2 regions of the Bacillus sp. JZ109 genome follow, and region 1 is predicted to be linked to the other one. Evidence: riboswitches for the same ligand, from Rfam matches in the RefSeq annotation. Region 1 holds a riboswitch; the other holds the start of a gene.

Region 1 (4,934 bases):
TTAGCTACCTTTCCTGTGTAGGCATTGATTTTCACTGTCGCTTCCTTATTATCAGGAAGATCAACGTCTACTTCAAAGATGAGAGTGCCCTCACTTTCTTCGAGATCTGCGTCATCCGCTGTTCCGCCCGTTTTTCGCTCTGCAATTGTTTTGGCTTCTTTTTTCGTAATCGGCGTTTTTTGTTGATTTTTGCTGCTGATTTGATCGGCAGACAAGACTGTTTTTGCCTGCATGTCTACCTTCACTTCGTATGTTTTCCCGTCTTCTTTTTGTATGGTATAAGTGGCAACTTGACTTTGCCGTGTTTGTTTTTTGACCGTTCCCGGCACCCGCTCAAGCGCGAGATGCTCGGCTTCTTTTTCTGTCATGGCAGATGGATTCACTGCTTTTACTCTATTCATTGAAAGAATGTCAGCCGATATTGCGTCTGCTTTTACAAAGTAAGTTCCCTTTGGATTTTCAAGGGTTATATCATATGTTTTTTTATCCTTTGATTGTGTTGCTTTCGTGACCTTGCCTTCATAAGAGGCTTCGACTTTTTTTACGACAGCCTCCTTTGACAATACGTTCTCATGGGTTTGCCGAATGATGAGAAACGTACAGATGATGACAACTAAAATGGCTGCTGCAGCAAAAGATACTGTTTTTATTGTTTTAGTCATCGGCCTCCCCCATTCTGTTCGCTGAATTGCATGGTGACAGCTGTTCCTTGTCCCGGCTTGCTTTTGACAGACAGCTCAATGCCATGTTCATCAGCGATTTGCTTGGCAATGGAAAGGCCTAAACCTGTTCCGCCTGTTTTTCTGTTTCGTGCCTCATCTGCCCGGTAGAACCGTTCGAACAAATGCGGGATATGCTCCTCAGGTATTCCGATGCCTTCATCCCTCACTGATAGAAATGGCCGTCCATTCCTCGTTCCGGCTGACATCTCAATAGGCTTTTCACTATACTTTATTGCATTATCAAGCAAAATGGTCAACAGCTGCTTGATGCGTTCTTCATCTGCCTTTACAAGCAGGCTCTCTTTATCTGTTTCAAGCAATATGTCACGCTGATAAACGGACTGGAGCGTTTGCATAACCGCGCGCGCCGCTTTAATCAGATCGATTGTTTTCAGATCAACCTCGAGTCCTTGATGGCTTTTGGCCAGCGCCAAAAGCTGATTGGTCAGTTTTTTCATATGCACCGCTTCTGAGTGAATGGCTTCTATCGACTCCTCAAGCACCTCCGGCTTTTTTGCACCCCACCGCTTCATCAGGCTGCTGTAGCTTTCTATAATAGTGAGCGGGGTTTTCAATTCGTGTGAAGCATCTTGAACAAATTGCTGCTGTTTATCATAGTGCTCCTTCAGCATCATTGCCATTTCATTAAATGTCAGCCCCATTTGATACAATTCATCGTTGGACTGTCCTTCTAAAGAAATCGTTTTAAATTCTTTGTCTCGCTGTATGTCTTTCATTGTGATCATTAATCGTCTGATCGGATTGATGATTCGGCGGGCTAGCAAGCTGCCTGCAAAAAAAGAAGCAATGCAGACAGCAGCACTTGCAGCGATTAAGATGATTTTCAGCAGAAACAGACTCTCTTCTGTGTTCTCCAATCTTTCAACCAGCTGAAGAGACACGACTTGTCCATCGGTCCAAATCACCGGAACAGCAGCCTCGGCAAACAGCTTGCCGTCATGTTTCCTCACATCTGCCGTTTCGCCGCTATGAAAAGAGAGAGGAAAATCTTTATAGGCTTTTTCTTTTGTGATCGTCATAACGGCTTTTTGATCACCATTCACTACACGCACCATGCCATTTGCCGGAAGATAGGCCTGCAGCATATCCTGCAAAGCCACTCCTTCTGTTTCAGCGGCACGCAGCGCTTCGGCAATGTTATCCGTCTCATCAGCAAGCCGGGCCGCATCCTTTGATGTCAGCGCAGACGAAAAAATGAGATAGACTGCGGTATGAACCAAAATTAATAAAATCAACAGTGATATCGAAGTGTATAGATGAATCTTGGTCTTCAGCTTCATCGTTTACCCCTTAATGGCATAGCCGACCCCGCGAATCGTATGGATCAGCTGTTTTTCGTAAGGATAGTCCAGTTTTTTTCTGATGTATCTTATGTAGACGTCCACGACATTTGTATCACCGATATAATCAAATCCCCATACTGAGCTTAGAATTTGCTCCCGTGTCAGCACTTGCTGCGGATGCTTTAGCATATAGACGAGCAGATCAAATTCCCGCGGCGTTAATTCCACCTCTTTGTCTCCGCGTCTCACTTCACGGGTTTTTTCGTTCACCCGCAAATCGTCATATGTAAGAAAGGTGCCGATATCTTCAGTTTTTGTTCCATTTTGTCGCAGCGCCGCCCTGATTCTCGCAAGCAATTCCTCGATTTCAAACGGCTTGGTGACATAGTCATTTGCACCGATGTCCAGACCTGTTACCTTATCAGGAATACTGTCTCGCGCCGTTAATAATATGACCGGTGTCTGCGAATCCGTTTTTCTCAAGCGGCGCAGCACTTCCAGTCCGCTAAGCCCCGGAAGCATAACATCAAGAAGCACCAAGGAATACCCGCCTTCCGCTGCCGCATCAAGACCTTCTGTGCCATTGTGTTTGATGGTGACGCTGTATCCTTCATATTCCAATTCAAGCTGAAGAACCCTGGCGATTTTTTCTTCATCTTCCACAATTAATATGTTTCCTTTTTCCAAATTTGATCATCCTCTCCTGTCCCTATATGAAAAAAATGATTTCGTTGTTTACAAAATGATTCTTATCATCTATTATGATGTCAAAATAAAAAATTGTATACGGAAAGCACTAGGGGTGCTGTTTTGGCTGAGATAAAGCGCGAAAGAAACGCGCTTTGATCCCTTATGACCCGATCTGGATAATACCAGCGTGGGGAAGTGCAGGTTGACCGAATGGTGTATTTTTTTGTGCGCTTAATCGATCTATGACTGCATATTCCCTTAGGATATGCAGTTTTTTATTTTACCAAAAAAACAGGAGGTCGGAGAAATGGAGCATATTTGCGGTACAAGCAAAATCGCCGGTTTTCGCTTCTCTTTATATCCGATGACGGATGATTTTATCAGTGTGATCAAGTCTGCGCTGAAAAAAACAGATACATCCAAGGTTTGGACGAAAACCGACCATATCAGCACGGTGTTACGCGGATCGATTGATCATGTATTCGATGCTGCAAAAGCCATTTACCTTCATGCAGCAAACAGCGAAAAACACATCGTCATGAACGGCACGTTTTCCATTGGATGCCCGGGTGACACACAGGGGGATACATATCTTTCCAAAGGCGATAAGCGTGTCAATGAAGATGCTGTCCGAGGCTTGAAGGCGGAAGCGCCGTGCCAATTTGCCCTTTATCCAATGAACGAGCCGGATTATATGGGATTGATTATGAAGGCTGTCGACATTGCAAAAGCCCAAGGCACTTTCGTACAGGGTGTCCATTACGCGAGCGAGCTTGACGGGGATGCGCATGACGTATTCAGCACATTGGAATCCGTTTTCCGCATGGCCGAGCAGCAAACAAACCATATCACCATGACTGTGAATCTTTCGGCTAACAGTCCATCAAGAAAAAACAGAAAGCAGGGATAAAATGAAAAGCTGGAAAGTTAAAGAAATTGTCATCATGTCCGTTATCAGTATCGTATTTGCCGTTGTTTATTTATTATTTACACATTTCGGAAACGTGCTTGCAGGTATGTTTGGGCCAATCGCCTATGAACCGATTTACGGCATTTGGTTTATCGTTTCTGTGATCGCCGCGTACATGATTCGAAAACCGGGTGCGGCGCTCGTTTCTGAAATCATTGCCGCTCTCGTTGAGTGCCTGCTGGGAAATCCGTCTGGCCCGATGGTCATCGTCATTGGCATTGTTCAAGGACTCGGGGCTGAGGCTGTATTTCTTGCAACACGCTGGAAAGCATACTCTCTCCCTGTCCTTATGCTGGCCGGTATGGGATCTTCAGTAGCCAGCTTTATCTATGATCTCTTTGTTTCTGGCTATGCAGCCTATTCACCAGGTTATCTGCTCATTATGCTTGTGATCCGCCTCATTTCCGGCGCGCTTTTGGCGGGGCTTCTCGGAAAAGCTGTCAGCGACTCTCTCGCTTATACAGGTGTGTTAAACGGAATGGCACTCGGAAAGGAACTGAAAAAGAAACGGAAGCGGGCGTCAGAACATGCAAGCCTTTGATGAGCTTCTGACGGTTGAGCAGCTCAGCTTCTCTTATGAAGAAGACGAGAAACCGGTTTTTCAAGACATTTCGTTTGAGCTTCAAAAAGGAGAATGTGTTTTATTATTAGGACCGAGCGGATGCGGCAAAAGCTCGCTCGCCCTTTGTTTAAACGGTCTATATCCGGAGGCTTGCGACGGCATTCAGTCCGGACATGTATTTCTATTTCAAAAGCCGGTCACAGATGCTGAAACCTCCGAAACGATTGCTCAGCATGCCGGGGTCGTTTTTCAGGATCCTGATCAGCAGTTCTGCATGCTGACGGTGGAGGACGAAATAGCGTTCGGGCTGGAAAATCTGCAAATTCCAAAAGAAGAAATGACAGAGAAAATCAACGCCGTATTAGAAAAATTACGCATTATCCATTTAAAAGAAAAAATGATCTCAACCCTTTCAGGAGGACAAAAGCAGAAAGTGGCTCTCGCCTGTATTTTGGCGATGGAGCCTGAGCTTATTATTTTAGATGAGCCGACCTCTCTTTTAGACCCTTTCTCAGCGCGGGAGTTCGTTCATCTGATGAAGGATCTTCAGCGGGAAAAAGGTTTCAGCCTCCTCGTCATTGAGCACCAGCTTGATGAATGGGCGCCTTGGATTGAGAGAACGATCGTGCTCGACAAATCAGGCAAAAAGGCGCTGGATGGCCTGACAAAAAATCTATTTCAGCATG
Region 2 (4,934 bases), 150 kb from region 1:
TTTCACAGGATCGTCAGCTCCCGATACAGCCGTATTGAGCAGTACGCCATCCGCTCCAAGCTCCATTGCGTATGCCGCATCTTTAGGCGAGCCGATTCCAGCATCCACGATGACCGGCACTTTCGCCTGTTCAATAATAAACGACAGATTCAAAGGATTTAAGATTCCTTGTCCTGATCCAATCGGAGATGCACCCGGCATGATGGCATGAACGCCGAGCTCTTCCAGCTTTCTCGCCAGCACAACGTCATCCGACGTGTACGGGAGCACAATAAAGCCTTCTTCAAGAAGCTGTTCAGACGCTTTTAATGTCTCAACAGGGTCAGGCAGCAAGGAACGGCTGCATCCGATGACTTCAACTTTAATCATGTCACAAAGGCCTGACGCTTTCGCCAGCCTTGCAATCCGAACCGCTTCTTCAGCAGTGCTGGCGCCCGCTGTATTCGGCAAAAGCGTATATTTGGATAAATCAAGCTGTTCCAGAAAATTCGGCTGAGATGCTTCAAAGATGTTCATTCTCCGCACAGCAAATGTTAAAATATCAGACTCGGAAACAGCTACTGCTTCCTTTTGAATGTCAAACGATGGGTATTTCCCCGTGCCCAGCAGCAATCTTGATTGAAATGATTTTCCGCCAATTGTTAACATGCTCATCCGCCTCCTACAAAATGGACAATTTCAATGACATCACGATCACAAAGCTCAACCTCGTGATAGCGTTCTTTCCCGATTATTTCTTTATTTCTTTCCACGATAACAATTTTATTTTCAAGCTGATAAGACGCCAGCAGGTCTTGAATTGTACCTGTGTCTTTTTCCCACTTCACGTCTTTACCGTTCAGCTGTAGGATCATATCTGAATCGCCTCCTTGCGATCAATTCGGAATGCGTGCAGCCAGTCTTGGTTGACCTCTTTATTCATGATGAGGTCACTGATCAAAGCGCCCGTTGCGGGAGCAAGCAGGATCCCATTTCTGAAATGGCCCGCCGCAAATAAAATACGGCTGTCCTCAGGATGTCTGCCGATGTACGGTTTTCCATCCTTTGTTCCCGGCCGGAGTCCCGCCCAAAAACGATCCACCTTCATATTCTGTATAGCCGGCAGCATCGTTTTTGCTTTTTTCATAACCGATTCCAATCCGCCAAGATCCGGTGTTTCACTCCAGTCTCCCGGCTTCATTGTCGCGCCGACAACCAGTTTGCCGCTTTTTCTCGGTACGATATAGCAGTGATCATGGTAAAGCGTTTTTGTCAGCGGGATATCATCATTCCAAACGGACAGGCACTCCCCTTTTACAGGGAGAAAAGCATTGTTCAGTCCGAGCTGTTTAAAAAACATCCCGCTCCACACTCCGCTGGCAACGACAACATGATTAGCCCATACGTCTCCGCTAGGGGTCTTGATGAACAGGGCTTCACCGTCACGTTCGGCATGCAGGACGGGCGTATGCTCAAAAATCTCCGCCCCAAGCATTTTTGCTGCTTTCACATATGCCTTGCAAACAAAATAAGGCTCCACATGCACATCATCCTGAATAAAAGATGCACCAAAGATGTCACCAGACGCATACGGCTCTTTTTCTAACACCTCTTCTTTTGAATACCAGCTGACAGAGTCCAAATCGTCCATCTGTCTCAGCTGCAGCACATCTTCTTCAGAAAATGCAAGCTTAAACATACCGCCGTTATGCTGCCTGATATCCACACCGGATAATGCATAAAGCTCTTCTCCAAGACCTTTGTACAGACGCTGACTGTGCATGGCGAAATCAAAAAACGCGTCACGTTCCTCGCATTCGGCATGGGCGCCCAGCATTCCGGCAGCGGCACTTGTCGTTCTGCCGCCCATTGTTCCGCTTTCAAACAATGCGGTGCTTTTGTTTTCCTTTGCCAAATGATAAGCAATCGCGGAACCAATAATTCCGCCTCCAATCACCACTGCTTCATAATGCCTTTTCATAGCGCATCTCCTTTAGCTTGCGGGAATATCGTCTGGCTGCTTCCAAGGGCTCAGCGGAAGAGAAAATTCCTGACATAACAGCAATGCCGTCTGCCCCTGCTTGTTTTACGTCTCTTAACCTGTCCGGCGTCATCCCCCCGATGGCTATAACCGGGATGGAAATCCGCTGTTTGATATCTGACAGCAAAGATACTCCTCTGCCTTCAAGACCCTTTTTGCAATCCGTTTCAAACACATGGCCGAACAGCACGTAGTCCGCGTCTTCCTTTTCTGCTTGAACCGCTTCCTCCAGTGAATGCACCGACCTCCCGATATGAAGGTGTGGAAATCTGACCCTGACCTGCTTCGGTGAAAAGCTGCCGCTTGGCAGCTGCACGCGGTGAATAGTAGAGAAAAGCGCAATATCCACGCGCCCGTTCATCACCAGTTTTCGTTTATCTATACCGCCTTCAAAAATAAGCTCGAGCAGTTTCAAAATATCTGCCGCCGATTTTGAGCGTTCCCGAATATGAATAAAATCAACTTCATTCTGAATCGAAATGATGGTTCTCGCTAGCTCTTCTACCGGCTTGCTGTCATCCGTTATGGCGTGAAGCTCCACATTCCTCCACCTCTTTTATGGCGCTGTCAGACCAGCCTTCTTTTCGATAGGCCATTCCCCAAAATTGATATTCATAGTAGCTGGAGATGACAAAATTCTCTTTCATCTTGGCACGCACTTCCTCCGTGCTGTTTTCCGCCAGCTCATCAAAGCGGTTGATTTGCTCCTCAACCTGTTGTCTAAACCAGTCACCGCCGTACGTCCCAATCCACTTTTGATAAATCGGATGCCCAGGATCGCAATGCAGCAATTTCTCACCAACCTCGTAATAGAGCCAATAGCATGGCAGCAAGGCCGCTAAGATTTCTGCGAAATTCCCGCTCAAAACCGAACGGTACATATGGGATGTATAAGAATACGCAGTAGGAGACGGCTTAAACGCCTTACGCTCTTCCTCGCTGATTTCCAACAGCTCGGCAAACTCCCGATGAAGCGCCATTTCCGCCTCATATGTACCTTGGGCATGGCTTGCCATCCGCCCCGTTGTATAAAGATCCTTCGCATAAGCGGCGCCAAATGACTGCACCTTTGCAAAATGCGTTAAATAATAGGAATCCTGAAGTACGTAGTATTTAAAACGGTCAATCGGAAGCGTTCCGTCACCGATTCCTTGAACGAACGGATGGACAAAGCTCCCCTCCCACCATTCTGCGGCTGCACTGCGGCATTCTTCTGAAAACTTCACAAATCATTCCCCCTCTGAAAATAAAAAAACCACTTTCCCGCAAGGAAAAGTGGTTTGGAATTGGCATAGTAAAATAACACAAATACCGCTCCACTTCCCTACGCAGGTCTGAACCTGTTCAAGTTATGAGGGTCTAAAAGTCACACTTTTATCTCAGCCCTTATGAAGGACACCCCTAGTGGTTAAACGAATACATATTGAATTGTTCTGCACCTCTATATTAACACGAATCCTTATTTGGTCAAGATTTATCCTTCCAATGTTTTCTTAAGATCCGTTACGTACCCCCGAGATCCGGTGACAATTAAACGGTCTCCAAGTTTCAGCCTTGTATCCCCATGAGGAACGATGCTGTCCACACCTCTGAAGATCCTGACAAAGATGACGTCACCTGTTAAAGGGAATTCCCGTAAAATGACACCATCATATTTACTGTTCTCCATATTAATTTGATACAGCGAAGACTCTTGGTTCGTGAGCAGCTTCATGACGCCAGGCGCTTCAATCAGTGCGCGAAGCAGCGTTTTTGTCGACAGCAGAATAGAAAAGATGCTGATTCCCTGCTCCTTCAGGGCTGCTTCATGCTCCGGTGATCCTACGCTTGCAATGACTCTTTCTGTGCCTTTTTCTTTTGCAAGTAATGCAATGTCTGCATTCATATCTTCATTTCCTGTCGCCACAACGAGGATATCCGTTTCAAAAATGCCGAGTGATTCAAGCGTCTCGTGTTCATAGTCAGAAATTGTTTCAACAGCAAACACTGATTCTGACAGCTTTTCCTCCGCATTCTCTTGGTAGACGTGTACAACACGCACGTCATACTCTTCCTCTGGCAATTCAAGTGTAACAGGCAAAGTCATTTGATTGGCGCCAATGAACGTAATCGTCTTTTTCTCCTCCGGCTGCTCTTCCCGTTTGTATAATTTTTTAAAACAGATCGGCGTAAAAATACTTGCAATGACGGCTACTAAAATTAGCGCTCCTGACATATTTGCACTGATCACGTGAAGCTGCTGGCCGATTGTTGCAGCGGCAATCACGAGCGAAAGCGTTGATGTCAGCAGGAAACCAGACGCGAAAATGGTTCGGTTATCATACCACTTCTTTAAGTACATGACAGGAATGATTTTGCTGACTAACAGCGCCAGCAGCAGGAGCGGAATCATGATTAAAATTGTTTTATCCTGAAAAAGAGTCCAAATATCAAGCTTCACACCGACCATCACAAAGAAAATCGGTATTAAGAACCCATAACCAAATGAGTCCAGCTGCTGAACAAGTTCTTTGTTTGGCGAAAGCAGGGAAACGAGAACCCCCGCTAAGAAAGCGCCGAGAATATTTTCCGCCCCAAGTGATTCAGACAGGGCAACGAGTACAATAATTAACGTAAAAATGGCACGCGTCCCGATCTGGATCGTCCCTTTTGACATGGATTGAACAAAAGAGCGATGTTTGAAGACCCGGCCGAAAAAGTAAAGCACCACTCCGGCCGCAAACAGAATCATCAGGAGCCACATGTTTCCGCTGTCCTCTCCGTATAAAGAAGAAAAAACAGCAAGAAGAATCATCGTGGCCAAATCAGCAATAACAGCAACAAGCAAAATAATCTGCCCGATATTCGAATTCATGATCCGTTCTTCTTTTAATGTTGGAACGACAACGCCTAATGAAATCGTTGAAATAATCAG

The links. A riboswitch is a leader RNA that binds a small molecule or an ion and turns the genes downstream of it on or off. The one in region 1 is predicted to bind thiamine pyrophosphate.
Region 2: it holds a riboswitch for thiamine pyrophosphate, as region 1 does, so the genes downstream of both, tenA (thiaminase II) here and thiU (HMP/thiamine ABC transporter substrate-binding protein ThiU) in region 1, are expected to answer to the same signal.

Annotation. Positions count from the first base shown of each region.
Region 1 covers NZ_CP096388.1:2,685,829-2,690,762, forward strand. Annotated here, with positions in the region: gene M1D94_RS14100 (PepSY domain-containing protein) at 1-662, opposite strand, end outside; gene ykoH (two-component system sensor histidine kinase YkoH) at 659-2,023, opposite strand; gene ykoG (two-component system response regulator YkoG) at 2,027-2,713, opposite strand; TPP riboswitch at 2,815-2,927, shown strand; gene thiU (HMP/thiamine ABC transporter substrate-binding protein ThiU) at 3,024-3,626, shown strand; gene M1D94_RS14120 (ECF transporter S component) at 3,628-4,227, shown strand; gene M1D94_RS14125 (ABC transporter ATP-binding protein) at 4,214-4,934, shown strand, end outside.
Region 2 covers NZ_CP096388.1:2,836,404-2,841,337, forward strand. Annotated here, with positions in the region: gene thiG (thiazole synthase) at 1-654, opposite strand, end outside; gene thiS (sulfur carrier protein ThiS) at 651-851, opposite strand; gene thiO (glycine oxidase ThiO) at 851-1,960, opposite strand; gene tenI (thiazole tautomerase TenI) at 1,944-2,561, opposite strand; gene tenA (thiaminase II) at 2,536-3,246, opposite strand; TPP riboswitch at 3,325-3,433, opposite strand; gene M1D94_RS15000 (monovalent cation:proton antiporter family protein) at 3,495-4,934, opposite strand, start outside.